DNA from 2 places in the Vibrio casei genome. Region 2 is predicted to be linked to the other one. Evidence: predicted binding sites of a transcription regulator. Region 2 holds the regulator's gene; the other holds the start of a gene.

Region 1 (15,120 bases), 810 kb from region 2:
TTCCGATTTGGTGGGTTTAAATTAGCGCGATCAATAGTGACCCATAAATCTTCACGATCCCATATATCGACAAAAGCGTTATATATTTTTGTTGATTGTCGATTATTCCAAAGTACTTGATGATTATAACATTCAACCATGCCAGAGTTGTTTAGCTCGGTCATTGCATGGTCTTTGAGCTGAGGTTTGTACCAAGAGTCTGGATCGTTTGCGTCCATTTCTTGAAATTCCCACAACAGGTTTTGTGTCGCTTTGACGGCGTGAGTGTCAACCGCATTTTTGATCACGATGTACCCATTATGCTGCCAACTGGAAAATTGTTCTTGAGTTAACTCTTTAAAAGACAATGTTTTTACGATGTCTTTTAATTGCACATCATGCAAGTTGGAAACACTATTATTTCCCGGTGCATTGTCACCAAATCCATAGCGATTCTTCATGATTATCTCCTTTTTATTGTGGTGTGGAGTTTATGTAGCACGTTAAGGTCGCTGTATTATGAAAGGGAATTTGGCTGTCATGTGATGAAATATGAGCAATAAATAATACTATTTGCTCATAATTAGTGTATTTATGTATTAAATTAAACTTGTGTGTCTAGTGATAAAGGGGATGTGTGAAAGCGCAATTGGAAAAAATAGTCTTACCTGAAGGGGGATCATGGTGCTTCTTATTAAGGGATATTGATGCGATTCCATTTGAATGGCATTTTCATCCTGAATATGAACTCACTCTTACACTGAATGATACAGGAGAACGTTATGTTGGGGATTCAATTGAACGCTATACTCAAGCTGATTTAGTGTTAGTTGGGCCTAACCTACCTCATACATGGCAATCTTCGCCATCCGGTATTGATCATTCTCTGCCAAGGTATTCAGCTTTACTTGACCAGCCAGAACAAAAACTCGTGGTATTTGTTTTATGGTTTAGTCAGCAGTGGGCTGATCAATTAGTCATGCAGTTTCCTGAATATGTTGAATTACCTGAATTGCTTCAAAAGTCTCATCGTGGGGTTAAGTTCAGCCAGGAACTGGCGATAAGTTTGATAGAGCACTTTCAATCTCTTTCTAAAGCTAACACGCGTGATCGTTTAATCCTTTTATTGTCTATTTTAGGTGGGTTGCTAGGGCAGCCTATGCATCAACTTGCTTCGAATCACTTTCAAACTGACGTTGTCGAAAATGATCATCAAGATGTGCTGAATCTTATTTTATTTCACGTGCATCAGAATTTCAGCCAGTCATTAACACTAGAGGCGATGGCAAAACGTGCCAATATGAGTGTGAGTACGTTTGTGCGGTTTTTTAAAAGACATATGAAGCAGAGTTTTAATCAGTATTTAACTCAGATTAGGCTAGGGCATGCTTGCCAACGATTAATTCGGAGTCAAAAGCCGATTACTTTTATCGCAGAAGAAAGTGGTTTCCACAATCAATCTAACTTTAATCGGCTATTTAAAAAGTATAAAGGTGTATCGCCCGCAAAATTTCGCGATAACTTTCGTCATAAATCTGTTAGTTAGTGCTGATTTTCAAACCAACTTTCAAGAATGATGACTGCAGATTGGCAATCTACATTGCCTTTGCTTAGCGCTTTGTAACCGCCCATTGAGAATAATTCGGATCGTGCTTCTTGAGTCGACAAACGCTCATCATGCAGTTCAACTTTTACCCCAAAACGTCCATAGAGACGGTTAGCAAATTTCTTTGCACGAGAGGTAATGTCGGTAAGATCTTTACCTTGCATATCCGTTGGAAGTCCCACGACCACAAGATCTGGTTGCCATTCCTTGAGTTGTTTTTCGATTTCTTCCCATATAGGTATGCCATCTATAGCCTTAAAAGCTTTAAGAGGAGAGGCGGTGCCTGTAATGGTTTGACCTATAGCACTGCCAATGCTTTTTGTACCGTAATCGAAAGCCATGATGGTTTGGTTTGACATCGTATTTCTCAAGTTAGAGTAGGATTTTTGGATTAAAAGGAAAAAATTAAGCGTGACCAGATTGACCGGATAATTGCGCGACACTGATCCCAAGAGATTGCACGGCTTTTTTCCAACGAGCGTGAACTGGGGTATGGAAGATGATATCCAGATCCGCGGGGGTAGTTAGCCAAGAGTTGTTTAATAGTTCTTGTTCTAGTTGACCGGCATCCCAACCCGAATAGCCCAACGTAACCAAATAATGTTTAGGTTCAGCTTCGGTACCTAAGACTGTTAAAATATCTTTTGACGTCGTGACATTAAGATCGGAGGTCACTTCAATGCTAGATTGATAGGTATCTTTTGGTGTATGCAAAATAAATCCCCTGTCATTAGCGACAGGGCCGCCATTCATAACTGGGGTTGATAAGCTTTGAGTGCATACTTGAGGATGAACAGGTTGAACATCGATTTTTTTGAGCATATTACCGACATCGATCCCAACCGCATCATTGATTACTAAGCCCATAGCACCATCGTCATTGTGTTCACAGATATAAATAACACTGCGGGCAAAACTCGAATCAGTCATGCTTGGCATGGCAATCAAAAAGTGATTAGTTAGATTCATCCTGTTCTCCATTAAGAAGGATTCAGCATGACGAGGATATGAAGTCAAAACTGAACCTTTGATGAGTATATTTAACCCTAGTATATCCAACTTTGGGATTTGATTACTTAGCCGCGTTTACTCGACGCTCAATAGCATCCATTAGCTTTCCTGTAATCGAAATATCAAAAGCTGCCTCAATTTCTTTGATACAGGTTGGGCTAGTCACGTTTATTTCGGTTAGCTTATCACCGATAACATCAAGACCGACAAAAATCAGGCCTTTTTCTTTCAGTGTTGGTGCCACCGCTTGAGCAATTTTAAGATCGGTTTCACTTAATGGACGCGCTTCACCACGACCTCCTGCCGCCAAGTTACCTCGTGTTTCCCCTTTTGCTGGGATGCGAGCTAAGCAGTAAGGCATCGGTTCACCATCGACGACTAAAATACGTTTATCACCATTGCTGATGTCAGGTACAAAGGTTTGCGCCATCGCGTAATTTTGACCGTGGTTGGTTAATGTTTCGATGATCACGGAAACGTTTGGATCGTCTTGTTTGACGCGGAAAATAGAGGCTCCGCCCATGCCATCGAGCGGTTTTAAAATGACATCGCCATGTTGCTCACGGAAAGCTTTAATTTTTTCTGCTTTACGTGTGACTAGAGTCGTTGGCGTTAATTCTGGGAACCAAGCGGTAAACAGTTTCTCATTGCAATCACGCAAGCTTTGCGGCTTGTTGACGATCAAAGTGCCTTGTTCTTCTGCGCGTTCAAGAATATAAGTCGCATAAATAAACTCAGTATCAAATGGAGGATCTTTACGCATCAATACGGCATCAAGATCAGACAACTCGATGGTTTGCTCTGAATTAAATTCATACCATTTGGCGGGATCTTCGATAAGGGTCAGTGTTTTTGTATCTGCAATGGCAACACCTTGCTCTAGGTGTAGATCAGCCATTTCCATGTAATGGATCTCCCAGCCGCGACGCTGAGCTTCTAACATCATGGCAAAACTTGAATCTTTTTTGATATTAATGGATGAGATTGGATCCATTACGATGCCGATTTTCATGTGTTTCTCCTGCTGATATAAAATAGCCGCTGACTTTATCCAAGATCGCCGAAACGAACTTGTAGCGCGGTAATGGCGGAAAGACCTGCGGTTTCGGTTCGCAGAACTCGTGGCCCTAATAAGGTTTCTTCGAACTGGTATTGTTCGGTCATTTTGATCTCTTCATCGGATAAGCCGCCTTCTGGGCCTATTAATAAACGTACTTTGCTTACTGGCTTCGGTAATGTATTGATCGAATATTTAGCTCTAGGGTGTAAGTTGAGCTTTAAGCCATCATAGTCTTCTGCACACCATTGTTCTAATTGCATCAATGGGCGAATTTGAGGAATGGTATTGCGCCCGCATTGCTCACAAGCAGCAATCGCAATCTTTTGCCATTGCTGCAATTTTTTATCAAAACGTTCGGTATTGAGTTTTACACCACAGCGTTCAGAAATTAGCGGGGTAATGGTATTTACACCAAGCTCTACTGCTTTTTGAATGGTGAATTCCATTTTGTCACCACGAGAAATGACTTGGCCTAGATGTAAGTTTAAAGGTGATTCAACACTGTGTTCAATGCGTTCTTGTAATGTGACGCTGACGTTCTTTTTCGAGACAGCTGAAATAGTCGCTGGAAACTCAGCGCCAGAGCCATCAAATAGTAAAACTTCTTGCCCCTCGGTCATTCGGAGCACTCGTCCTATATGGCCTGCGGCATCTTCAGATAACGGAATATTCCCTAAAGTAGAAATGGCTTCAGGGTGATAGATTCTTGGAATTCTCATTATGTAACCTGTGTAAGCAAAAGCACTTTTCATAACATGGATGTTTTTAAGGTAAAAAACAAGGGGTTGATTAGGGAACTCAAGATTTAAATTGAATGTGATGGTTCCAATTCTTCTATGAAGTGAAGATTGGTTGTTTTTTCGTTGGTGTGTTTTTCAGTCATACGGAGTTGAGAGAGATAATTCTATTACGACCTTGCTGTTTCGCTATATATAATGCCTTATCGGACTGCCCATAACTTAAATCGACATTTTTATCTAAATTAATAGCACTTACACCAATAGATACAGTGCAATGAACCGGAGTATTATCGCCAGTATCATTACAGATAATGGTAAAGTTATTTTTTTCTATGGTCGATCGAATGTCCTCTAAACGCGCCATAACCAGATCTTGAGAATTTGATTGGATCAGTAGAATGAACTCTTCACCGCCAAGTCTGGCTAAGTGGTCTCCTGGTTGAGTGAAATGTTTTAATATCTGCGTCAATTGTTGTAAAACTTTATCCCCAGCAAGATGACCGTATTGATCATTGATTTGCTTAAAGTAATCAATATCTATAATCGCTTGAAGGTAACTTTCTGTGTTTTTATTTTTACGCAGATCGTTTAAAACATTATGTATATATCGACGATTATGGATAAGCGTAAGAGGATCCTGCTCTGAGAGTTGCTTTAAATCTTGTTGTTTTTTAATGGTGTCCGTTACGATACTGATAAAAGTACAGAGGGCTTGCTGGCCTTGCCAGATAACCGGTTTGTCGGTTATTTCGACCAATACAGGATTACCGGTTAAATCAGTGTGAGCAATGACTTTTGCTGGGGTTTTATCATCAACTAAGGCTTGTTGATAACGGGCAATGGCATCTTCTCGCTCTTCAGGGTTGATTAACACCATCAGAGATTTCATTTTCAGAATTTCTTCTACACATCCTAAACCGCTGAAACTAGCGAATGCATCATTAGCATAAAGAGGTTTAAAGTGAACGTGCACAACACATGGGTTGGGATGCATATCCAGAATGTTTTTAAATTCATTCATAGCGAGATTAACTGTCCTTTTGTTAAGGCAGAATCATAGTGTGGATTCATGGACAATGATAGTGAAAGTTACCAACGAATCAGGTTTTTATGATGTTTATCTCTTATTTTTTAATGAGTTGTGATTCACATACGGTACAGTGATAGTAGCTCTGATGACGTTGTATCTTATTATGACGACGAATAGTCAATTCATGTTCTCGGCATTGGCATTGATATAAAAAGGTTTTTCCTTGTACTGATGAAATATCAAAGCTGTGACGAGTTTGGGCTGAGATACCAAAAACTTCGATCATAATATATTGCCATTCTTTACCATGAGGTTTAACTCGACCAAATTGATGGTAAGCGATTAAGTGTGCCAATTCATGAGGGATAACGTGTTGTAAAAATTCATCTTGATTTTCAAGAAATAAAATAGGATTTAAGCGAATCTGCCATAATGTTAAATAGGCTTTCCCTGCTACCTTTCCTCTTACGTTGAAATTGTAATCAGGGGAAGTGTATTCGTAATTAAAAGCACTTATTGCCTTATTCAGATAATATTGAATGCTGTTTTGGATAGCTTCTTGAAGGGCCGATGAAATTGAGGGTAATTGCACGCGTTCGTCTCTTCGTTACCATACTAACGTTACTTCCCGTAAGTAACGTTAGTATGGTAACGAAGAGGTGACGGGGAATCTATCTTTTATTCTAAAGATAAATACGTTAATGCTTGCGTCGGATAGTGCTGCGATAACCGTGCCAAGTTGCATAGCCTAAAATGGGCATGGTAATTAACATTCCTATTCCTGCAGTTAAAAAACCAAGAGTGATACCGAATATAATGATTGTAGCCCAAACCGCCATCGCACCAAGATTGGTCTTTACGGCATTGTAGCTTGTGAATACTGCAGTCATCATATCGACTTTTCTTTCCATCATTAGTGGGATGGAAAAGGCCGATATAGCAAAAATAATACAAGAAAATAGGATACCAACCACTGAACCTGTCACTAAAAATGGAAGGAATGCTTCTAGTGATGCGCCTTGCATTTCGGGGTAAAGAGCATGTAATAAAGCGGCAATTCTCATCCAAAAGATCATTGCAACACAAAGTAATAAAGCAAAGCTCCATTGCGATACCCCATTACGACGAATTGCTTTAATGGAGTGAAGAAGTTTCGGTTTGTGATTTTTTTCTATTTGCCAACTGGCGTCATATAACCCTAAGGCTAAAAATGGCCCTATCAGCATATAAACGATCAAACTAGGAAAGATGATAAGATGTGAGCCTTGCATATAAACAAGCCATTCAATGGCTGCAGAGGCGACAGCAAAACATAACCCATAAAATAAACTGATAAATGGGGCTTTAAAGAGATCTCGAAACCCCATTTTTACCCATTGAAATGGAGCAAGGATCGAAAGTGTTTCACAGGGTATTGTTCGTGCGTACTCGTGATCGGGTGTTTTAAAATCTGAGCTTTTCGCGGTGCGAGGCATAAATCCCCCTTGTGGTTCATGAAAGAACAACGCCGTAGGTTGCAAATCCTTTTGCTTTGCTGACCTACTTATGTCTAAGCAGAAAAATAAACGTTACTTGATATTAAGATCCGATTTTCCTGCCTAGTTATTTATAACTATTATCTTAGATATCGATAAATACAAATTTTATGATAAAAAAATGGGCGCTATAAAAGGTAAATAAAAAGGGGGATAGTGCGAGGTAGGATAAAAGAAAAGCTCTGACCAAAAGGAAAGAGCTTTACTGTTCAGTGTTTTATGCGATTAACAAGTTAAAGCAAGAATATAGAATTATAGATTAGCAAAAGCACGTAGGGATTCAGCTTTGTCTGTGGCTTCCCAAGGGAACTCTTCACGACCAAAGTGACCATAAGCGGCTGTTTTCTTGTAGATAGGTTGAAGTAAATTCAGCATTTCTTGTAACCCATATGGGCGCAGATCAAAGTGTTGACGTACCGCTTCTACGATGATGTCTGAAGGCACTTTTTCAGTACCAAAGGTTTCCACCATGATAGATGTTGGATCGGCTACACCGATAGCGTAAGAAAGTTGAATCTCACAACGATCGGCAAGACCTGCTGCTACAATGTTTTTCGCTACATAACGCGCAGCGTAAGCCGCTGAACGGTCAACTTTTGATGGATCTTTACCTGAGAATGCACCGCCACCATGACGAGCTGCGCCACCGTAAGTATCAACGATGATTTTACGACCAGTAAGACCACAGTCACCCATTGGACCACCGATAACAAAACGACCGGTTGGGTTAATGAAGAATTTGGTTTCTTTATTTAACCACTCAGAAGGAAGAACTGGTTTGATGATCTCTTCCATTACCGCTTCACGTAGTTCAGGTGTTGAGATTGAATCACAATGTTGAGTCGAAAGAACCACAGCATCAATACCGACAATTTTTCCTTGATCGTATTGGAAGGTTACTTGAGATTTTGCATCTGGACGTAAGAAATCCAGTTTGCCACTTTTACGTACTTCTGCTTGTTTTTGCACAAGTAAATGAGAGTAAGTAATAGGTGCAGGCATTAACACTTCGGTTTCATTGCAAGCATAACCAAACATGATACCTTGGTCACCAGCGCCTTGATCTTTAGGATCGGCTTTATCAACGCCTTGATTAATGTCTGGGGATTGCTTACCAATAGTGTTTAATACAGCACAAGAATTTGCATCAAAACCCATATCTGAATGGACATAACCGATTTCACGAACGGTTTCACGTGTGATTTCTTCGATATCAACCCATGCTGAAGTGGTGACTTCACCACCAACCATTACCATGCCGGTTTTAACGTAAGTTTCACACGCCACACGTGCTTTTGGATCTTGCTCTAGGATGGCATCCAAGACGGCATCTGAAATTTGATCGGCAATTTTGTCTGGATGACCTTCAGATACAGATTCTGAAGTAAATAAATGCTTAGCCATGTGTGAGTGCTCCACTTTGAATCACGCAAATTCATTGTTTGATAATGAATTAAATTGAGTTAGAAAAGACGCGTTCTTATATAGCTTTTGCTATGAATCGCGCCTTCTTTAAAAACAGTTCATATTGTAGGTGTTTCTACATCTAGACGTCTATTTTAGTTTTCATTGGTCGAATTACAAGCCTTTTTTTAGTTGGTTCACAGGAAAACGATTGCTTACCGATAAAAAGAGATAATTTTTTTATTTTAATTTTTGAAGCGTAAGTGATCCTTTGTACGGTATCGTTTGCGTTGCTAACCCTATATTTTCTTTAGATTCCAGTTAAATGTAGGGAAGTGTGGGCGAGGTAAAAAAAGGCGACAAAGAATCACAAAAACGAAAATATACGTGCCTTAATGTTTGCAGTCATTACGGTGCTTTGCGACAATACCGTCCACAAAGTGGGTTAAATGAATTTAGTACACTTTATCCAACCTTAAATAAAACCGCTTATGCACTCAGGAGCAGACATGACGTCTCGTAAAGATTTAGCAAATGCAATCCGCGCTTTAAGCATGGATGGTGTTCAACAAGCCAATTCGGGTCACCCGGGCGCCCCAATGGGGATGGCCGATATCGCTGAAGTTCTTTGGCGTAACCATTTAAACCACAACCCACAGAACCCTGAGTGGGCGGATCGTGACCGTTTTATTCTTTCAAATGGTCATGGCTCTATGCTGATTTATTCTCTTCTTCATCTTTCTGGTTACGCGTTGCCAATTGAGGAATTGAAAAATTTCCGTCAATTGCATTCAAAAACACCAGGCCACCCTGAATACGGTTATGCTCCGGGGATAGAGACCACAACAGGCCCACTGGGCCAAGGTATTACGAATGCCGTTGGTATGGCGTTGGCTGAAAAGTCTCTTGCAGCACAGTTTAATAAAGAAGGTCACGACATCGTTGATCACTTTACTTATACATTCCTAGGCGATGGTTGTTTGATGGAAGGTATTTCACACGAAGCGGCTTCTTTAGCGGGTGTGCTAGGTCTAGGTAAATTGGTTGCGTTCTGGGATGACAACGGTATTTCTATCGATGGTCACGTAGAAGGTTGGTTTGCAGACGATACGCCTAAGCGTTTTGAAGCTTATGGTTGGCATGTTATTCCTGGTGTTGATGGCCACGATTCAGATGCGATTGAAGCTGCCATTCAAGCAGCAAAAGCGGATCCTCGTCCAACGCTAATTTGTACTAAAACGGTTATTGGTTTTGGTTCTCCAAATAAAGCAGGTACACACGATTGTCACGGCGCACCACTTGGCGCTGATGAAATTGTTGCAACTAAAGCGCAACTTGGTTGGGCACACGGTCCTTTCGAAATCCCTTCTGACATTTATGCTCAGTGGGATGCAAAAGAAGCAGGCGCAGCAAAAGAAGCAGCATGGAATGAGAAGTTTGCAGCATACGCAACTGCTTATCCTGAACTAGCAGCTGAATTTAAACGTCGTACCGCGGGTGACTTACCAAGTGATTGGGAAGCAAAAGCAAGTGCAATCATTGCCGATCTTCAAGCAAACCCAGCGAATATCGCTTCACGTAAAGCATCACAAAATGCTCTAGAAGCGTTTGGTCAAATGCTACCTGAATTCATGGGCGGCTCAGCTGATCTTGCGCCTTCTAACTTGACTATGTGGTCTGGTTCTAAAGCGCTAACTGCTGATGATGCTTCTGGCAACTACATTCACTACGGTGTACGTGAGTTTGCAATGACAGCTATCATCAATGGTATCGCACTACATGGCGGTTTCATTCCTTACGGCGCAACCTTCCTAATGTTTATGGAATACGCTCGTAACGCAATGCGTATGGCTGCGTTGATGAAAATTCAAAACATCCAAGTGTATACGCATGATTCAATTGGTCTTGGCGAAGATGGCCCAACTCACCAACCGGTTGAGCAAATGGCATCACTTCGCATGACACCAAACATGAGCACATGGCGTCCATGTGATCAAGTTGAATCTGCGGTAGCTTGGAAACTGGCGATTGAACGTAAAGATGCGCCATCTGCGCTTATCTTCTCACGTCAAAACCTAGCACAACAAGAGCGTAACGCTGAGCAAGTATCAAATATTGCTAAAGGTGCTTACATTCTTAAAGATTGCGCAGGTAAGCCTGAGCTAATCTTAATTGCTACTGGTTCTGAAGTTGAGCTAGCGGTTGAAGCGGCTGCGCAACTTATCGCGGAAGGCAAACAAGTACGTGTGGTTTCAATGCCATCGACCGATGCATTCGACAAGCAAGACGCAGCTTACCGTGAGTCTGTACTTCCATCTGACGTAACGGCTCGTATTGCGATTGAAGCGGGTATTGCTGATTACTGGTTCAAGTACGTTGGCCTAGACGGTCGCATCATTGGTATGACCACATTTGGTGAGTCTGCACCTGCAGGTGAGCTATTTAAAATGTTCGGTTTTACCGTTGAAAACGTACTTGAGACTGCAAAAGAATTAATCGCTTAATTCTTTACTGTTTAAGTAGTTGAAAGATGAAAGCCGGGCATTATGCTCGGCTTTTTTAATGCGCGTTAAAAGGCGATGAGGTAACATACAGACACTTTAATGGATGCCACGGAATGATTATGCTCAGAATTGCTATTAATGGATTTGGTCGAATTGGACGCAGCGTACTGCGCGCTTTATATGAAAGTGGCAAAAATCAGTCGATTCAAGTGGTGGCAATTAATGAATTGGCTGAGCCAGAAGGGGTCGCACATCTACTCCAATACGACTCCAGCCATGGTCGTTTCTTTAAAAAAATCTCCCACGATCAAGAGCACCTCTTTATACATCATGCAGATAAGGTCGAGCCGGGTTTTGATTCCATCCGTATTTTACACTTAACCGATGTCAAACTTTTGCCTTGGAAAGACTTAAATGTCGATATCGTTTTAGATTGTACTGGTAAGTTTGGTTCTCAGGCCGATGGTCAACTGCATATTCAAGCTGGAGCAAAACGTGTACTGTTTTCCCATCCTGGTGCGAATGATGTTGATAATACGGTTATCTACGGTGTGAATCATGAAACGCTTACCGCTGAGCATCATGTGGTCTCGAATGGCTCTTGTACGACTAACTGTATTATTCCCGTTATTAAAGCGCTTGATGATAGTTTTGGGATTGAATCGGGAACGATTACAACCATTCACTCATCCATGAACGATCAACAAGTTATCGATGCTTATCACTCAGATTTACGCCGTTCTCGTGCCGCTAGTCAATCTATCATTCCCGTTGATACTAAGCTTCATCTCGGCATAGCAAGAATTTATCCAAAATTTGCGGATAAATTTGAAGCAATTTCAGTTCGAGTGCCTACAATTAATGTCACCGCGATGGATTTAAGTGTCACAGTTCACAAAAATGTGAAAGTTGATGACGTAAATCAATCAATCGTTGAAGCATCTCGTTGTACATTGGATGGTATATTGGATTACACCGAAGCTCCGTTAGTGTCGATTGACTTTAATCATGACCCACATAGTGCAATTGTCGATGGTTCTCAGACTCGCGTGAGTAACCATCGTTTGGTGAAAATGCTGATATGGTGTGATAACGAATGGGGATTTGCTAACCGAATGCTCGATACCACGAGCGTGATGGGTTCAATGATTCAATCGAAATAAGATTGAATAACTAAAAAATCGCGGTGAATAAATAGTCGTTTTATTATTTTTCACCTTGAAATAATAAATTGCCGCCCCCAGTATACTGAGTAGAATAAGTGATTTCCCTTGTTTGGTTAACAAGAAGTGTTCTAGCGGGTTAAGCTAGACAAAAAGATTTAATCATTGGGCTGTATGCCGGATGATAATGGTTTAAATATTTTTAATTTCACTAACATTGAGAGGACAAATAATGTCTGTAATCAAGATGACTGACCTGGATCTTGCAGGTAAACGTGTATTCATTCGTGCTGACCTAAACGTGCCAGTAAAAGACGGTAAAGTAACTTCAGATGCTCGTATCTTAGCGTCTTTACCTACGATTAAAACTTGCCTAGAAGCGGGCGCTAAGGTGATGGTAACTTCTCACTTAGGTCGTCCAACAGAAGGTGAATACAACGAAGAGTTCTCTCTACAGCCTGTTGTTAATTACCTAAATGACGCATTAGATTGTGACGTTAAACTAGCAAAAGACTACCTGAACGGTCTTGAATTAAACGCTGGTGAATTGGTTGTTCTTGAAAATGTTCGCTTTAATAAAGGCGAGAAGAAAAACGAAGAAGAGCTTTCTAAAAAATACGCAGCATTATGTGACATCTTCGTAATGGATGCATTTGGTACGGCTCACCGTGCTCAAGCATCAACGCATGGTGTTGGCATGAACGCGCCAATCGCGTGTGCAGGACCACTTCTTGCCGCTGAACTTGAAGCGCTTGGCAAAGCAATGGATAACCCAGAGCGACCATTAGTGGCTATCGTGGGTGGTTCAAAGGTATCAACCAAACTAACGGTTTTAGAGTCTCTATCTAAAATTGCAGATCAGCTAGTTGTTGGCGGTGGTATTGCTAATACTTTCATTGCTGCCGAAGGCCACAATGTTGGTAAATCTTTATATGAAGCTGATTTAGTCGAAACGGCTAAGAAATTAATGAAAGATTGTGCTATTCCAGTGGCAACAGATGTTGCCTGTGCAAAAGCCTTTGATGAGAACGCAGAAGCGGAAATCAAAAACGTTGCCGACGTTCAAGACGACGACATGATCTTCGACCTTGGTCCTGACTCAACGAAAGTTCTTGCTGACATCATTATGGGTGCAAAAACAATTCTTTGGAACGGTCCAGTAGGCGTATTTGAATTCAAAAACTTTGAAGCAGGTACCGCTGGAATTTCTAAAGCCATCGCAGAATCAGCTGGCTTCTCTGTTGCAGGTGGTGGTGACACATTAGCGGCTATCGATAAGTTCGGTATTAAAGCGGATGTTTCTTACATCTCAACTGGTGGCGGTGCTTTCCTTGAGTTTGTTGAAGGTAAAGTGTTACCAGCAGTAGCAATGCTAGAAGAGCGTGCTAAAGCGTAATAAGTAAAAAGGCGAGAATACTCTCGCCTTTTTTGCATTAGTAAAATTTAAATACAACGATTGATGCAACGTGCATAGATCACACTATGTGAATCATGGCTTTTTATTGCTACAATGTGCCGCGTCAATCAAGCAAACGTTTACTAAATGATTAACATTGTTCTTAACGAACGAAAACTTAAACAGCTGTAATTTAAACGACAGTAAAATAGGACTCAAATCATGTCTAAGATCTTCGATTTTGTAAAACCTGGTGTTATCTCTGGTGATGACGTACAGAAAGTTTTCGCTGTAGCGAAAGAAAACAAATTTGCACTACCTGCTGTTAACGTTGTTAATACAGATACAGTTAATGGTGTATTAGAAGCAGCCGCTAAAGTAAAAGCGCCTGTTATCGTTCAGTTTTCTAACGGCGGTGCCGCTTTCTTTGCTGGTAAAGGTGTTAAGCTTGAAGGCCAAGGTGCACAAATCCTTGGTGCTGTTGCTGGTGCTAAATACGTACATGCTGTTGCTGAAGCTTACGGTGTTCCAGTTATTCTTCACACTGACCATGCTGCGAAAAAATTACTTCCTTGGATTGACGGATTACTAGATGCGGGTGAAGCTCATTTCGCTGAAACTGGTAAGCCTCTATTTTCTTCTCACATGCTAGATCTTTCTGAAGAATCTTTAGAAGAGAACGTTGAAACTTGTGCGAAGTACCTTGAGCGCATGGCTAAAATGAACATGACTATCGAAATCGAACTAGGTTGTACTGGTGGCGAAGAAGATGGCGTTGATAACTCTGGTATGGATGAGTCTGAGCTTTACACTTCACCTGAAGATGTTGCTTACGCTTACGAAAAACTAATCGCGATAAGCCCTCGTTTCACGATTGCAGCATCTTTTGGTAACGTACACGGTGTTTACCAAGCGGGTAACGTTGTTCTTACTCCAACTATCCTACGTGATTCTCAAGCGTACGTTTCTGAGAAATTTGGCCTTCCAGCTAACTCTCTAAACTTCGTATTCCACGGTGGTTCTGGTTCTTCTGAAGCAGAAATCCAAGAGTCTATCGGTTACGGTGTTATTAAAATGAACATTGATACTGATACACAGTGGGCAACATGGGATGGCGTTCGTCAATACGAAGCTGAGAACCACGATTATCTACAAGGTCAAATCGGTAACCCAACGGGTGAATCTGCACCAAATAAAAAATATTATGATCCACGTGTATGGTTACGTGCCGGTCAAGCATCTATGGTTGCACGTCTTGAAAAAGCATTTGCAGACCTTAACGCAATCGACGTACTTTAATTACTCGTTAATTGTGCTTTAAAAAAGCCTCGCATATATGCGAGGCTTTTTTTATCGGTAAATAAGTATTTTATTGTCTACTCTTATTATTGGTATCAATAAAGGAGTGCAGTTATAATTTATACTACTGTAATGGAGGCTGATTACCTTGTTGTTGGTAAATTGTTGTGTTTGTTGATTACAAATAGTTTCCAGTCGCATTAAAAAAATATATATTGTCCCAAGGTGTTGCCTAAAAATCACTTTTTTATAATAGCTTGTTTTTTTTAGGTGGATTTTAGTTGCATTAGCAATACCTATTGATTTATTTAACTATCAATATTTAATGATTAGTAAAGGAAGTAACGATGGCTGCAGAAGACGTAGTACAAGAAAAAGTAGGACAAGTCGCAT
Region 2 (15,120 bases):
ATATTGCCGATACATTTGGTGGCATCAACTTAGAAGATATTAAAGCGCCAGATTGTTTTGAAATTGAGCGTCAATTGATTGAACGCTGTGATGTGCCGGTTTTTCATGATGACCAACACGGTACTGCGATTGTTACGGCTGCGGGAATGTTAAACGCGATTGAGCTACAAGGTAAGAAATTATCAGAATGCAAAATAGTGTGTTTAGGTGCGGGTGCGGCGGCAGTAGCGTGCATGGAATTGTTGATTAAGTGTGGAGCCTTGCGCGAGAAAATCTACATGCTTGATCGTAAAGGTGTGATTCATACTCGCCGTGATGATTTGAACGAATACAAATTATTGTTCGCGAATAACACTGACATGCGTACGCTAGAAGACGTGATCGAGGGGGCCGATTTATTCTTAGGGGTTTCAGGCCCTAATCTATTACCACCAGAAGCATTGGCATTAATGGCCGACAAACCTATCGTATTTGCTTGTTCGAATCCTGATCCTGAAATTAAGCCTGAATTAGCGCATAAAGTGCGTAATGACTTAATCATGGGGACGGGGCGCAGTGATTATCCGAACCAAGTGAATAACGTTATTTGTTTCCCATTTATTTTCCGTGGCGCATTAGATGTACGTGCCAGTGAAATAAATACTGAAATGAAGCTGGCCGCAGTGGAAGCGATCCGTCAATTGGCAAAAGAAGCCGTTCCTGCTGAAGTGTTAAAAGCAGCTGGCGTAGATGATTTGTCGTTTGGTATTAACTATATTATTCCAAAACCAATGGATCCTCGATTACTACCACGTGTTGCTGGCGCTGTTGCGCGTGCCGCGGTAGAGTCTGGCGTGGCTAGAATTGAGCTTCCAGAGCAATATAAATAATATGAGTTAAGGCTCTAGAGTTCGGTTTTCCGATTTCGAGCAAAAGAAAACCCGCTCAAAATAAAATGTGAGCGGGTTTATTGTTTTTATCCGTATGATGAATAGGTCGAATTACTTAATCATCGAACGCTTCAAATTCAATCCCCATTTCCGTCATTAGTCTTTTTACTTCTGTTGGAATGTCATCAGGGCGATCTTTTCTTAAATCTTCATCAGTTGGCAGTGGCTGTCCTGTATAAGCATGTAAAAATGCTTCACATAACAATTCGCTGTTGGTGGCATGGCGCAAATTATTAACTTGGCGACGAGTTCGTTCATCCGTTAATATTTTTAGTACTTTAAGCGGAATTGAAACCGTTATTTTTTTGACTTGTTCGTTTTTCTTTCCATGCTCTGCATATGGGCTAATGTATTCACCATTCCAATCTGCCATCACACACCTTCGTTATTTGTTATTTATCAATATTGGCTGAATATGAATTTTAGCGGCATGTACCGCCACAAGTAAAGACGCTTAGATGGCTGGAGGTCTTGACGTCTTGGTTTTCAGGGGATAAAGTAGCGGAAAAGCTCGATACTCGTTGAAAAAGCGCTAAGATTGTTGTTCGCATTTTCGTATTTATGATAAGTGATTGCTGTATTTCTATAATGGAAGGATTCAGCAACTGGAAGGAATAAGCCGATGAGTTCTAAAAAGCCAGCGACTGTTGCGGTTCGCACTGGTATCGAATCCGATACCCAATATCACGCTGTTGTCCCACCGATTTACCTTTCAACCAATTACGGTTTTCCAGCTTTTGGTGAAGTTCCAAAATACGATTATACCCGTTCAGGAAATCCTAACCGTGGTTTACTAGAGCAAGCATTATCAGAATTAGAATCGGGTTCTGGTGCTGTGATCACTAACTGTGGTACTGCGGCCTTAAACCTATGGATATCAGCGTTTTTAGGTCCGGATGATTTGATTGTAGCGCCGCACGATTGTTATGGTGGTACTTATCGTCTGTTTAATACTCGTGCACAAAAAGGCGACTTTAAGGTTCAATTTGTTGATCAATCTAACCAAACTGAATTTGACGCCGCTATTGCTAAAAAGCCTAAGCTAATTTTATTAGAAACCCCATCAAATCCACTGGTACGGGTGGTCGATATTGCCAAAGCATGCCAAAAAGCAAAAGAAGTGGGTGCGTTGGTGGCTGTGGATAATACCTTTTTGACACCCGTGTACCAAAAGCCATTAACCCTTGGTGCTGACTTTGTTATTCATTCCACGACGAAATACATTAATGGTCATTCAGATGTGATTGGTGGAGTTATTATTGCCAAAAGTGAAGCGCACGTGGAATTATTGTCTTGGTGGGGAAATTGCATAGGAGCAACGGGTACACCATTTGACAGTTATATGACGTTGCGTGGCTTGAGAACCATAGCGGTACGTATGAAAATGCACGAAGAAAGTGCTCAGACTTTATTGGCGTACTTACAAACTCAAGCGCTGGTGGGGACCATTTATCACCCAAGTTTACCAACGCATCCTGGTCATGAGATTGCCAAAGCCCAACAACGTGGTTTTGGTTCAATGTTGAGTTTTGAAATAAATGGCAGTATGGATCAACTCAAAGCATTTGTGGGTCATTTAGAATTATTTTCTCTCGCGGAATCACTTGGCGGAGTAGAGAGCTTGATTTGTCATCCTTCTTCGATGACCCATCGAGCTATGTCAGATGAAGCGCAAGAAGAAGCGGGGATTTCACCGTTACTTTTACGTGTTTCGGTTGGATTAGAAGACAGTCAGGACTTAGTGGCTGATTTAGAGCAAGCCTTCATAAAAGCACAAGAGGTAGCGTAAATGACATCCGCTCGTCAGTTACACAAATTTGGTGGTAGTAGTCTAGCTAACCCAGAATGCTACAAACGAGTCGCCAATATTTTAAATGAATATTCAAACCCCGGTGATTTAATTGTGGTTTCTGCCGCCGGCAGTACAACTAATCGTTTGATCGATTGGCTAGCGGCTTTGGAAAAAGATGGCCGTATTGCGCATGAAATTTTGCAGCAGTTGCGCCAGTTTCAGATTGGGTTAATTGAAGAGCTTCTCCCTGAAGAGAAAGCAACGCCGTTACTTGAAACATTGAATCAAGAATTTTTAGTATTAAGTGATTTAAATGGGCCGATTACGAGTGTGGCTTATGCAGCGGTGCTCGGTCATGGTGAGGTGTGGTCTTCACGATTATTAGCATCATTGTTGTGCCATTTAGATATGGAAGCGACACAAATTGATTCTCGTGATTTCTTACGGGCCGAGCGTGGTGCACAGCCTGAAGTCGAGCGTGCTCGTTCATTACCGCTATTGAAAGAAATCTTTGCTCAGCACGGTAAGCGTCGTTTAGTTATTACGGGGTTCATGGCTCGTAATGATGCTGGAGAAACCGTCTTATTAGGCCGTAATGGCTCGGATTATTCTGCAACCGTCATTGGTGCATTATCAGAGTCCGCTCGAGTCACGATTTGGAGTGATGTTGCCGGGGTTTACAGTGCTGATCCGCGTAAAGTAAACGATGCGTGCTTGTTACCTTTGTTACGCTTAGATGAAGCGAGTGAATTGGCTCGTTTAGCGGCCCCAGTACTCCATAGCCGAACTTTGCAGCCTGTGGCACAAAGTGCCATGGACCTGAGCTTACGTTGCAGCTATCAGCCTGAATCGGGCTCCACACGTATTGAGCGTGTACTTGCTTCTGGTCGTGGTGCAAAGATCATTACTTCTCTGGATGAAATCTTATTGGTGCAGATCCATTTTGGGTCAGGGCATGATTTTGCTCGTTTAGAATCGGAAGTGATTCGCTCGTTAACTCGTGCTCAACTTCAGCCATTAGCCATACAATCGCAATCCGATCAAGGCTGCCTTTCACTTGCGTATACGGTTGAGATTGCATCGAGTGCATTAGCGTATCTGCAAGACACTGCGGTGGGCGCTGAAATTAAATTGAAGGAAGGTTATTCCATGGTGGCGGCGGTTGGCGCTGGCGTTATGATTAATCCGAATCATTGCTACGGGTTTTATCAACAACTTAAAAGTGCACCGGTTGAATTTATTTCTGAGTCGAGTTTAAGCCTTGTGGCTGTTTTGCGAAAAACCGACGTAGCAAAGTTGGTGATTGATGTTCATACTCAATTGTTCCAAGCGCAAAAAAGGGTAGCAATTGCTCTGTGTGGTAAAGGAAATATTGGCTCAAGTTGGTTATCGTTATTTGCTGAACAAAAAACGGAATTAGAAAAACGTCGGGGCATGAGCTTTGATTTGGTGGCGATAGTAGATAGTCAAACCTATTGGTTAGATTTAAAAGGTATCGATCCGAAACAAGCCCTTCTTCGTTTTGATGACGAAGGGCTCAGTAATGATGGTAAAACCTGGCTACAAACACTTGCTCATCAGTCTGAATACGATGAAGTGGTGGTCATGGATGTGACTGCCAGCCCTGAGCTTGCGGCGCAATACGCTAAAATAGCAGAACATGGAATGCACTTAATCTGTGCGAATAAAGTAGCTGGCTCTTCCTCCAGTGATGCTTACCAAAGAGTGGTTGATGCATTTGAGAAAACTGGCCGCCATTGGTTATATAACGCTACAGTGGGGGCTGGGTTACCCGTTAACTATGCTATTCGTGATTTACGCAATAGTGGTGATGAAATTACCGCCGTTTCAGGTATTTTTTCAGGTACATTGTCATGGTTATTCCAGCAATTTGATGGCTCAATCCCATTTACCGACTTGGTCGATCTGGCTTGGCAACAAGGCTTAACGGAACCGGATCCGCGCTCTGACTTAGATGGCTCCGATGTCATGAGAAAGCTCGTGATTGTGGCGCGTGAATCAGGATTAGATATTGAACCTGAAAGTGTCAAAGTAGAGTCTTTAGTGCCTGAAGCGCTTCAACATATTTCAACTGATGACTTTTTTGAACATGGCAAAGTGTTGAATGAATTACTGTCTGAGCGCCTCGCTAAAGCACAAAAAGAAGGTAAAGTGCTTCGTTATATTGCTCGCTTAAATCGAAATGGAGAAGCAACGGTCGGCGTGGAAGCGCTGTCACCAGAGCATGCATTAGCCAATTTATTACCGTGTGATAATATTTTTGCCATTGAAAGTAAATGGTACAAAGATAATCCCTTAGTGATTCGTGGCCCAGGTGCCGGTCGAGCAGTCACTGCAGGGGCATTACAGTCAGATTTGAATCGCTTATCTAACTTATTGTAAAATTTTATAAATATATAAAGATCAGTGCATTTTGTATTTAATACCACCTCAGTTTTGAGGTGGTATTTTTTTTGAATGAACCCTTGTTTTTTATCGTCATGAATAAAATTCATGTTTAGATCGTTGACTTCGTATAGTATTCAAGACATTATTTGGACATATAGACGTCTATATGAATTTTCATCTTACGATAAGCACATATTTTGGGTAGAACCCGTTAGTGAAAAGGATCGTTTTCACATTAAGTTGTTTTTAGATTGAGTCGTTAAAGTGGTGATGCCACAGGGAGCAGAACATGAGTTATTCACACGCAGGTCATATTGACGCACTAAACCATAATGTTGCCGATCTGGCTGGTAAAATTAATGTGTCTTTTGAATTTTTTCCGCCAAGTAGCGAAAAAATGGAAGAAACGTTGTGGAGCTCAATTCATCGTCTTAAAACACTTCAACCTAAATTTGTGTCAGTCACTTATGGCGCTAATTCTGGTGAGCGTGACCGTACTCACTCTATTATTAAAGAAATTAAAGATCAGACAGGTTTAATCGCTGCACCACACTTAACGTGTATTGATGCCTCTCGTGATGAATTAAAAGAAATCACAAAAGATTACTGGAATAATGGTATTCGCGATATTGTGGCATTACGTGGTGATTTACCGGTCGGCGGCGGTAAACCAGATATGTATGCATCGGATCTTGTTGAACTGCTAAAAGGCGTGGCAGATTTTGATATTTCGGTGGCGGCTTATCCTGAGGTTCATCCCGAAGCGAAAAATGCTCAAGCCGATTTGATTAACCTAAAACGTAAAGTAGATGCCGGTGCAAATCGTGCAATTACTCAATTTTTCTTCGATGTAGAAAGCTACCTTCGTTTCCGTGATCGCTGTGTGAACGCAGGGATTGATGTTGAAATTATTCCGGGCATTCTTCCAGTGTCTAATTATAAACAAGCAAAGCGCTTTGCTGACATGACCAATGTACGTATTCCAAGCTGGATGGCGAAACAATACGAAGGCTTAGATGAAGATCCAGTGACTCGCCAAATGGTCGGGGCAAGTCAAGCGATTGATATGGTTAGAACACTGAGTCGTGAAGGGGTGAAGGATTTCCATTTCTACACGCTAAATCGCTCAGAAATGACGTATGCACTTTGCCATACTCTTGGTGTACGACCGCGCTAATAGTTTAGGCTATATGGTAGTAAAAGAAGTAAGGCTTACTTAAGAGGTAAGCCTTTTTTAGTGATAAATTGGTCGTTATCCGCAGAACAAGTTAAATAAGAGTGTCTTGCAAGGTGAGTTGTTCTTTGACTTCTACCGCCCATTCTACCCACATTTTCCTTTCTAAAATGTTTCGTCTTAAAATCAAACGTTCTATTCTTGCGGCAATATTGAGCTTTTCTGGGTAAGCATAAAATTGTTTTTCGAGTAGCTGAAATTGTTGGATCATGTGTTCGGCTTGTGGAATTAATTCATTAATTTGCTCAATAAGAAGATCCGAAGATTGAACTGAACATGCCATTAATTTGGCTGAAAACTCATCACGAGTTGGTGTATAAGGCGTGGGTTGTTCAAACCAAGCGGTTAATGCTTTTCTACCAAGTTCGGTAATAGTGTAAATTTTCTTATCAGGCTTGCCTTCTTGTTCGATCAATTCACTCGTGACCCATTCTAACTGTGACATTTTATTTAATTCTCGGTATACCTGCTGGTGGCTGGCTTTCCAAAAATGCCCAATATTTTGTGAAAAGGCTTTGGTAATATCATAGCCTGTCGCTTCATGGCGACTAAGAACGGTTAAAATAACGTGCGGTAACGACATAAACTCTTCCAATTAAACAATAAAGTACTATCGACAGAAAACAAAAAGTGCGAGAGTGGCGAGTAACATAGCCTAAATAGCGAAGATTATGTACTGATGACAAGGTCAGTATTAAAAAAGAAGATCTCACGCATGCCTTTTCAATGATATAAGCTCATTTAATCAATGATATTGTGTGGATGCATTTCTTTTGTGAATAAAAAAGCCGCACAGAGTGCGGCTTTTATAGAATGGAATGGTATCACGATATTATTAACCCGTGTTACGCATGCCTGCGGCAATCCCTGCAATCGTTAACATTAGGGCTTCTTCTAATTCAGGAGAAGGATTAGCTGTTTTACGAGTACGGTACAGCAATTCGGCTTGCAGCATATTTAGTGGCTCTACATAGATATTACGTAAGCGAATAGACTCTAAACCCCACGGGTCGCTTTGCATCAAGTTTTCGTTATTTTCAACATTTAGAACGGTAACAATATCTTTTTGCAATTGCGTACGTAGACGCTCCCCTAGTGGCCATAAAGACTCATCGGTTAATCGTTGGTCGTAATAGCGAGAAATATCGATATTACATTTAGAGTAAACCATTTCTAACATGCCTAGTCGGGTAGAAAAGAAAGGCCATTCACGGCACATTTCTTCAAGCATAGGTTGATGGCCTTGCTCGACCGCATGTTGAATTGCTTCACCGGCTCCCAACCATGCTGGTAGTACCAGACGGTTTTGGCTCCAAGAGAAAATCCAAGGAATCGCGCGTAAGCTTTCGACACCACCATTTGGATTACGCTTGGATGGGCGAGAACCAAGAGGCAGCTTACCTAATTCTAATTCAGGTGTGGCGGCGCGGAAGTAAGGGACGAAATCAGGTTCGCCACGAACAACGGCACGGTAAGCATCACACGAGACATCCGAAATAGTCTTCATGAGATCGCGCCATTCTTTCTTAGGCTCCGGAGGTGGCAGTAAATTTGCTTCTAATATCGCGCTTGCGTATAAATTAAAGCTGTTAACTGCGACATCAGGTAAGCCAAGTTTAAAGCGGATCATTTCACCTTGCTCTGTCACACGTAATCCACCTTTTAAACTGCGAGGTGGTTGAGACAGTAATGCCGCATGGGCAGGCGCGCCACCACGACCAACCGTACCACCACGTCCATGGAATAAGGTAAGTTCAATACCTTCTGCATCGGATACTTTCACTAGTTTATCCATCGCATCGTACTGAGCCCAACCTGCCGCCATAACGCCCGCATCTTTGGCTGAATCGGAATAACCAATCATGACCATTTGGTGGTTGTTGATGAAGTTACGGTACCAATCGAGTGAAAACAGTTGTTTCATGACGGCTTCAGAGTTGTTCAAGTCGTCTAATGTTTCAAATAATGGGCAAACATCCATACGGAACTTGCACCCTGACTCTTGTAAAATCAAGTGTACCGCTAACACATCAGATGCGGTACGAGCCATTGAAATCACATAAGAACCAAAGGCTTCACGCGGATGTTTAGCCATTACGCGACATGTATCTAATACTTCTTGTACTTCAGCAGAAGGCTGCCAGTTTCGAGGAAGTAATGGGCCTTTTGAGCTGAGTTCTTTAATTAAGAATTCAATTTTCTCTTCTTCTGTCCATTGGTCGTATTCGCCAATTTCTAGGAAGCGCGTCATTTCGGTAATGACATCGGAATGGCGGGTACTTTCTTGACGAATATCTAATCGCACAAGGTGGATGCCAAATGCTTTAACTCGACGTAATGTATCTAATAAAGAGCCTTCAGCAATAATGCTCATGCCGCATTCACGAAGTGATTGATAGCAGGCTAGAAGCGGCTCCCACAATTGTTCAACACGTTCTAAAATTGGGAAGTTAGGTACTTCTTCATTATTAATTTTAGCTTCGAGTACTACGCAAGTATTTGACAGTAATGTACGCAAGCGTTTTAGGATGGCGCGATAAGGTTCATGTTGATCGCCAGAAAGATCACGAACAGTATCATTACAAGCCGTCATCGATAATTCAGAAATCAACTCTTGAATATCTGCTAAATACAAATCGGCAGCTTTCCAACGAGACAGCAGTAGTGCTTCATTGGTGATAGGGTGGGTGACATTTGGATTACCATCGCGGTCACCGCCCATCCAAGATGAAAAATGAACGGGACGTGCATCAATTGGTAAGCCTTCTCCAATGTGGCCTTTCAGGCGGTCATCAAATTCACGTAAGAATTCAGGCACGGCAGCCCAAAGGGAATTTTCGACAACGGCAAAGCCCCATTTAGCTTCATCAAGTGGCGTTGGTCGTTGTTGACGAATGACATCAGAATGCCAAGATTGTGCAATTAATCCTTCAAGGCGACGTTCGGTTTTTAGGCGCTCACGAGCAGAAAGGTCATTGTGTTCAAGTTGAGACAAACATTTATTGATTTTGACCAGTTTATTGATCATCGTACGGCGGGCAATCTCGGTAGGATGCGCTGTTAATACGAGCTCAATATTTAACTCTTTGATGGCTTGAGCAGTCTCTGTTTTACTAATATTGTTTTGAGCAAGCTTGCCAAATAAACTATTGATGGCGTCTGGCTCACAGACGTGTTCTTCACAATGACGTGAGATAGTGTGGTATTGCTCCGCAATATTGGTCAAGTTTAAGAACTGACTAAAAGCGTGAGCGACCGGCGTGAGCTGTTCATTTGGGAGATTTTTTATTTCTTCGATTAAGCCTTCACGATCTTCCTGATTACCTGCGCGAGCAGATTTGGAAAGCTTACGAATGGTTTCGACTTTTTCAAGAATAGCATCACCATGTGCTTCTTGAATGGTTGAGCCGAGTAATTCACCGAGCATGCGAACATTGCTCTTTAAAGCGGCATATTTTTCATTCATCGTCGTTTCACCTTGTAATTTTATTACATCCATTTAATTTTTTAACACCACAATCTAGCGAAAATATTTGCACTGAGTCAAATTTTTGAGCGATTAAGATGAAATAATACTGATATTTTTGATGTGCATCAGCAATCGAGTACGTCATCCTTGCAGCGTGAAACTGTGTTTATTTATACCATGCTTTGCCACATCAATCCGTCTTTATCATGATTGATGCGGCATAATTCATTTTTTCTTAATGGAAACAATATTGACGTATTGCTTTAGATAGAATGTTGATGGTGGGGTCGATAAATTCGAATGCTAAGAATTCATCGGGTTGGTGAGCTTGATCGATAGAACCTGGCCCCAAGACTAATGTTGGACATATTTCTTGTAAAAAGGGAGCTTCAGTACAGTAATTGACCGTTTCAGATGGGGTTTCACAGATTTTTTCAACCCCGGCAATAAATGGATGATCATGTTGGCATTCGTAACCTGGGATTGCTTCATGAAGTGGCTGAATATCGATGCGACCTGGCCATTTAGCTTGTACTTCTTTCAATGCGGCACGCAACATATTGTCTAGACCATCTAGGCTGATTCCGGGAAGAGGACGGACATCGTAATGAAGCTCACAACAACCACAGATACGGTTAGCACTGTCGCCGCCATGGATATAGCCAAGGTTGAGTGTTGGAGTCGGAATGTCAAATCCTGGGTGGTGATATTCTTTGATTAATTGATTTCGAAGTTGCATTAACGCAAATAGTACTTCATGCATGATTTCAATTGCATTGACGCCAAGAGCTGGGTTGGAGGAATGCCCTGATTGACCTGTCACCCGAACGGCATTGGCGACATGGCCTTTGTGACCTCGAATAGGCTTTAAGCTTGTCGGCTCACCAATAATGCAATAATCGGGTTTATAAGGTGCATCATCGTTTAAGCATGATTCCGTAAAGTGCCGAGCGCCAAGCATGGTAGTTTCTTCATCGCAAGTGGCCAAAATATACAAAGGTTTGGTTTGTTGTGACCAGTCGATTTTTTTCACGGCTTCTATGATAAACGCAAAGAAACCCTTCATATCGGCTGTCCCTAAACCGTAAAAGCGATTATTGGATTCGGTCAATTCGTGGGGATTAAAATTCCAACGACCCTCATCAAAAGGAACGGTATCGGAGTGACCCGATAAAAGTAAACCACCTTCACCTTGCCCTTTTTTTGCAATTAAATTGTGTTTTCCTTGAGCAACCTCGACGATTTCCACCGTAAAATCGAGATCTTTAAGCCATTGCGCTAGTTTAGCAATAACGTTGGTATTGCCTTCATCCCATTTGGGATCGGTGGAGCTAATTGAAGAGGTTGAAATTAGGCCACGATAGACTTCTAAAAAATTTGGGGTTGTCATAAGTGCTCCAGTTTATATGTCTTTACGATGCTTTCTATTGACAATAACGCAATAAAACGATAAAACACATATTAAATCATTATTTGTGAATAAAAAATCAAATATTGACAAAAAATTAGTGTATATAGTCAAAATAAGATAGCAGAAAAACGCAATTTACACATAAATAAGCGACTCAAACAAACGGATAGGTGAGTATGTTGAAAACAGTGATTATCGGAGCAAGTGGTTATACTGGCGCAGAATTAGCGTTGATGGTTGAAAAGCATCCCGAGCTCACTTTATCCGGGCTGTATGTTTCAGAAAATAGTGTCGATGCGGGTAAGCCTATCTCTCAACTGCATGGGAAATTATTAGGCTTGATTGACCAATCGATTCAAGCACTTGTTTCTCCTAAAGAGGTGGCAAAGGACTGTGATGTGGTATTTCTGGCCACGGCTCATGAAGTCAGCCATGATTTAGCTCCGGTTTTTTTAGAGAATGGTTGTGCTGTATTTGACCTTTCTGGTGCTTATCGTGTGCAAGCGGACGATTTTTATCCTCAATATTACGGCTTTAAACACACCTATTCTCAGTGGCTTGAACAAGCGGTATACGGTTTAGCAGAGTGGAACGCCGAACAAATTAAAACGGCTCAATTGATTGCGGTTCCGGGGTGTTACCCAACCGCTTCCCAGCTTGCAATTAAGCCTTTGATTGAGGCAAACCTTGTTGATGTCAATCAATGGCCTGTTATTAATGCGACAAGTGGTGTGACAGGTGCGGGTCGCAAAGCGACGATGACCAACAGTTTTTGTGAAGTCAGCTTGCAGCCTTATGGGATCTTTACTCATCGTCATCAACCAGAAATTGCCTCTCATTTAGGTTGCGATGTAATTTTCACACCGCACTTAGGGAATTTCAAACGTGGAATTTTAGCCACCATCACCATGAAACTTGCTGATGGTGTTGATGAGCAACACATTCAACAAGCTTTTGAACAAGCCTATCAAGGTAAACCAGCTGTGCGTATTTTAGACACAATTCCACGTTTGCAAAATGTTGAAAATACGCCTTTTTGTGATATCGGATGGCAAGTTCAAGGTCAACATATTATTGTTGTCTCAGTAATTGATAACCTTTTGAAGGGCGCATCAAGCCAAGCAATGCAATGCTTGAATATTCGTTACGGTTTTCCAGTTCTTACTTCGTTAGTGTAGGGTTGTTGAATGAATTTAAATCCGTTAGTGATCAAATTAGGTGGTGCAGTATTATCCGATATGGATACGCTGGCGTTACTTTTTAAAGCCATTGAAACTTATCAACAACAAGCTCAGCGTGAAATAGTGATTGTTCATGGTGGCGGGTACTTAGTGGATGAGTTAATGGACAAGCTGCAACTGGAAACCGTAAAGAAAAACGGTTTACGTGTGACCCCGTTTGAACATATCAACTATATTGCTGGCGCATTAGCGGGAACGGCGAATAAACTGCTGCAAGGTCAAGCGATTAAGCTTGGATTAAATGCCGTAGGACTTAGCCTTGCAGATGGTGGTCTATGCCAAATAACCCAGCTATCTGACGATCTTGGTGCGGTTGGTGAGGCGAAATCCGGTAATGGTGCGGTACTGAATGCCATTTTAAAAACAGGCGCATTGCCGATTATTAGTTCCATTGGTATTACCCCTCAAGGTCAACTAATGAACGTGAATGCTGATCAAGCAGCGGTTGCGGTGGCAACTGCTATTGATGCTGAGCTTGCTTTGTTATCAGATGTGAGTGGTGTATTAGATGGTAATAAACAGTTGATAGCCGAACTTGATCAAGCTGAAGCTGACCGTTTGATTGAACAGCAGGTCATTACCGATGGCATGATTGTTAAAGTGCAGGCCGCATTGGATGCCGCGATCGAGCTAGGCCGCGCGATTGAAGTGGCGGGCTGGAAAAACCCAGAGAAATTAACCGAATTATTTGCTGGTAACAGTATAGGAACCCGCTTCTTACCTTAATTCAATTTAATTGGCGTGTAGGCTTGGTGTCGCAACTGAAAGCTCTATACGACAGATAAATGGGGTAGGGTGAAGAGTAAAATATATTATCCATGAAATAGAGCGTGATAATAAAGCCATTTCAGGGACGGAAATTATAAACTTTTGGAGAAGTAACATGGCGAAATTAAGTGTCGATAAAGCAAGCATTAACAAAGTTGTTGTTGCTTATTCTGGTGGATTAGATACATCTGTGATCATTCCATGGCTTAAAGAAAACTACGACTGTGAAGTGGTCGCTTTTGTAGCCGATGTCGGTCAAGGCGAAGAGGAATTAGTGGGTATTGAAGAAAAAGCCATCGCCTCTGGTGCGTCTGAGTGTTATATCGCAGACCTGAAAGAAGAAATGGTCGCTGATTATATTTATCCAACTCTAAAAACCGGTGCGCTTTATGAAGGTAAATATCTTCTTGGTACCTCAATGGCTCGTCCAATCATAGCCAAAGCGCAAGTTGAAGTTGCACGTAAAGTAGGCGCAGATGCGCTATGTCATGGTTGTACGGGTAAAGGAAACGACCAAGTTCGTTTTGAAGGTGCCTTTGCTGCGCTTGCCCCAGATTTGCATGTGATTGCTCCTTGGCGTGAATGGGATCTTGTGAGCCGTGAAGAGTGTTTAGATTACTTAGCAGAGCGTAATATTCCTTGTACGGCTTCTTTAACCAAGATTTATTCACGTGATGCAAATGCATGGCATATCTCAACGGAAGGTGGTGTATTAGAAGATACATGGAATGCACCGAATGATGATTGCTGGGCGTGGACGGTTGATCCTGAGCAAGCGCCAAATGAAGCGGAATACGTTTCTGTAAAAGTAGAAAAAGGTGCAGTGGTTGCGGTAGATGGTAACGAATTATCACCTTATCAATCGTTAGTTTACTTGAATGAAAAAGGCATTAAGCACGGTGTTGGTCGTATTGATATCGTTGAAAACCGTTTAGTGGGCATGAAATCTCGTGGGTGTTATGAAACACCAGGAGGCACCATCATGATGGAAGCGCTTCGTGCGGTTGAGCAACTAGTTCTCGATAAAGCTTCATTTGAATTTCGTGAAGAGCTCGGCGTGAAAGCATCGCACCTTGTTTACGACGGCCGTTGGTTTACACCACTATGCAAATCACTGCTTGCAGCAACTGAAGAGTTAGCACAAGATGTGAACGGCGAAGTGGTGATTAAATTGTATAAAGGCCAAGCGACCGTAACGCAAAAGCGTTCTGACAACAGCTTGTATTCAGAAGAGTTTGCTACCTTTGGTGATGACACGGTTTATGATCAAAGTCATGCTGGCGGTTTCATTCGTCTTTATTCATTAGCAAGCCGTATTCGTGCGTTAAATGAAGCAAAAAAAAGTAAATAAACGCATTTAAATCGTCATTCTGGAAGCGAAGCACGTGCTCTAGAGTGACGAATAATAATTAAAAACTGAAGCAATGGACTAAGCAGGAGAAGCATCAATGGCATTATGGGGCGGAAGATTTACCCAAGCAGCAGACACTCGGTTTAAGCAGTTTAATGACTCACTGCGATTTGATTACCGATTGGCTGAACAAGACATTGTAGGTTCAATTGCTTGGTCTAAATCTTTGTTGTCAGTTGGTGTATTAACCGAAGAAGAACAACAAAAGTTAGAATTAGCCTTAAATGAATTAAAACTCGCAGTAATGGAAGATCCGGAGCAAATTTTGCAATCGGATGCGGAAGATATTCACAGTTGGGTAGAAACTCAATTGATTAACCGTGTGGGTGATTTGGGGAAAAAATTACACACCGGTCGTTCTCGTAACGACCAAGTGGCGACAGACTTAAAATTATGGTGTCGTCAGCAAGGGCACCAATTATTGATGGCGTTGGATCGTCTACAATCCAAAATGGT

The links. Region 2 encodes MetJ, which represses methionine synthesis genes. Its sites were predicted from a motif close to TTAGACNTNTANANGTCTAA; they were not measured.
Region 1: metK (methionine adenosyltransferase) is a predicted target of MetJ. The motif match lies at 8,500-8,519, and genes of this name have one in related genera.

Annotation. Positions count from the first base shown of each region.
Region 1 covers NZ_AP018680.1:615,558-630,677, forward strand. The annotation lists gene VCASEI_RS03025 (phytanoyl-CoA dioxygenase family protein) at 1-440, opposite strand, end outside; gene VCASEI_RS03030 (AraC family transcriptional regulator) at 617-1,525, shown strand; gene ruvX (Holliday junction resolvase RuvX) at 1,522-1,944, opposite strand; gene VCASEI_RS03040 (YqgE/AlgH family protein) at 1,991-2,554, opposite strand; gene gshB (glutathione synthase) at 2,658-3,608, opposite strand; gene rsmE (16S rRNA (uracil(1498)-N(3))-methyltransferase) at 3,644-4,375, opposite strand; gene VCASEI_RS03055 (sensor domain-containing diguanylate cyclase) at 4,536-5,417, opposite strand; gene VCASEI_RS03060 (SprT family zinc-dependent metalloprotease) at 5,521-6,018, opposite strand; gene VCASEI_RS03065 (DUF2189 domain-containing protein) at 6,125-6,901, opposite strand; gene metK (methionine adenosyltransferase) at 7,214-8,365, opposite strand; gene tkt (transketolase) at 8,875-10,869, shown strand; gene epd (erythrose-4-phosphate dehydrogenase) at 10,989-12,032, shown strand; gene VCASEI_RS03085 (phosphoglycerate kinase) at 12,265-13,428, shown strand; gene fbaA (class II fructose-bisphosphate aldolase) at 13,651-14,727, shown strand.
Region 2 covers NZ_AP018680.1:2,562,089-2,577,208, reverse strand. The annotation lists gene VCASEI_RS12055 (malic enzyme-like NAD(P)-binding protein) at 1-869, shown strand, start outside; gene metJ (met regulon transcriptional regulator MetJ) at 985-1,302, opposite strand; gene VCASEI_RS12045 (O-succinylhomoserine (thiol)-lyase) at 1,552-2,718, shown strand; gene VCASEI_RS12040 (bifunctional aspartate kinase/homoserine dehydrogenase II) at 2,719-5,124, shown strand; gene metF (methylenetetrahydrofolate reductase) at 5,420-6,307, shown strand; gene VCASEI_RS12030 (PadR family transcriptional regulator) at 6,399-6,947, opposite strand; gene ppc (phosphoenolpyruvate carboxylase) at 7,200-9,830, opposite strand; gene argE (acetylornithine deacetylase) at 10,069-11,223, opposite strand; gene argC (N-acetyl-gamma-glutamyl-phosphate reductase) at 11,421-12,422, shown strand; gene argB (acetylglutamate kinase) at 12,432-13,211, shown strand; gene VCASEI_RS12005 (argininosuccinate synthase) at 13,369-14,604, shown strand; gene argH (argininosuccinate lyase) at 14,702-15,120, shown strand, end outside.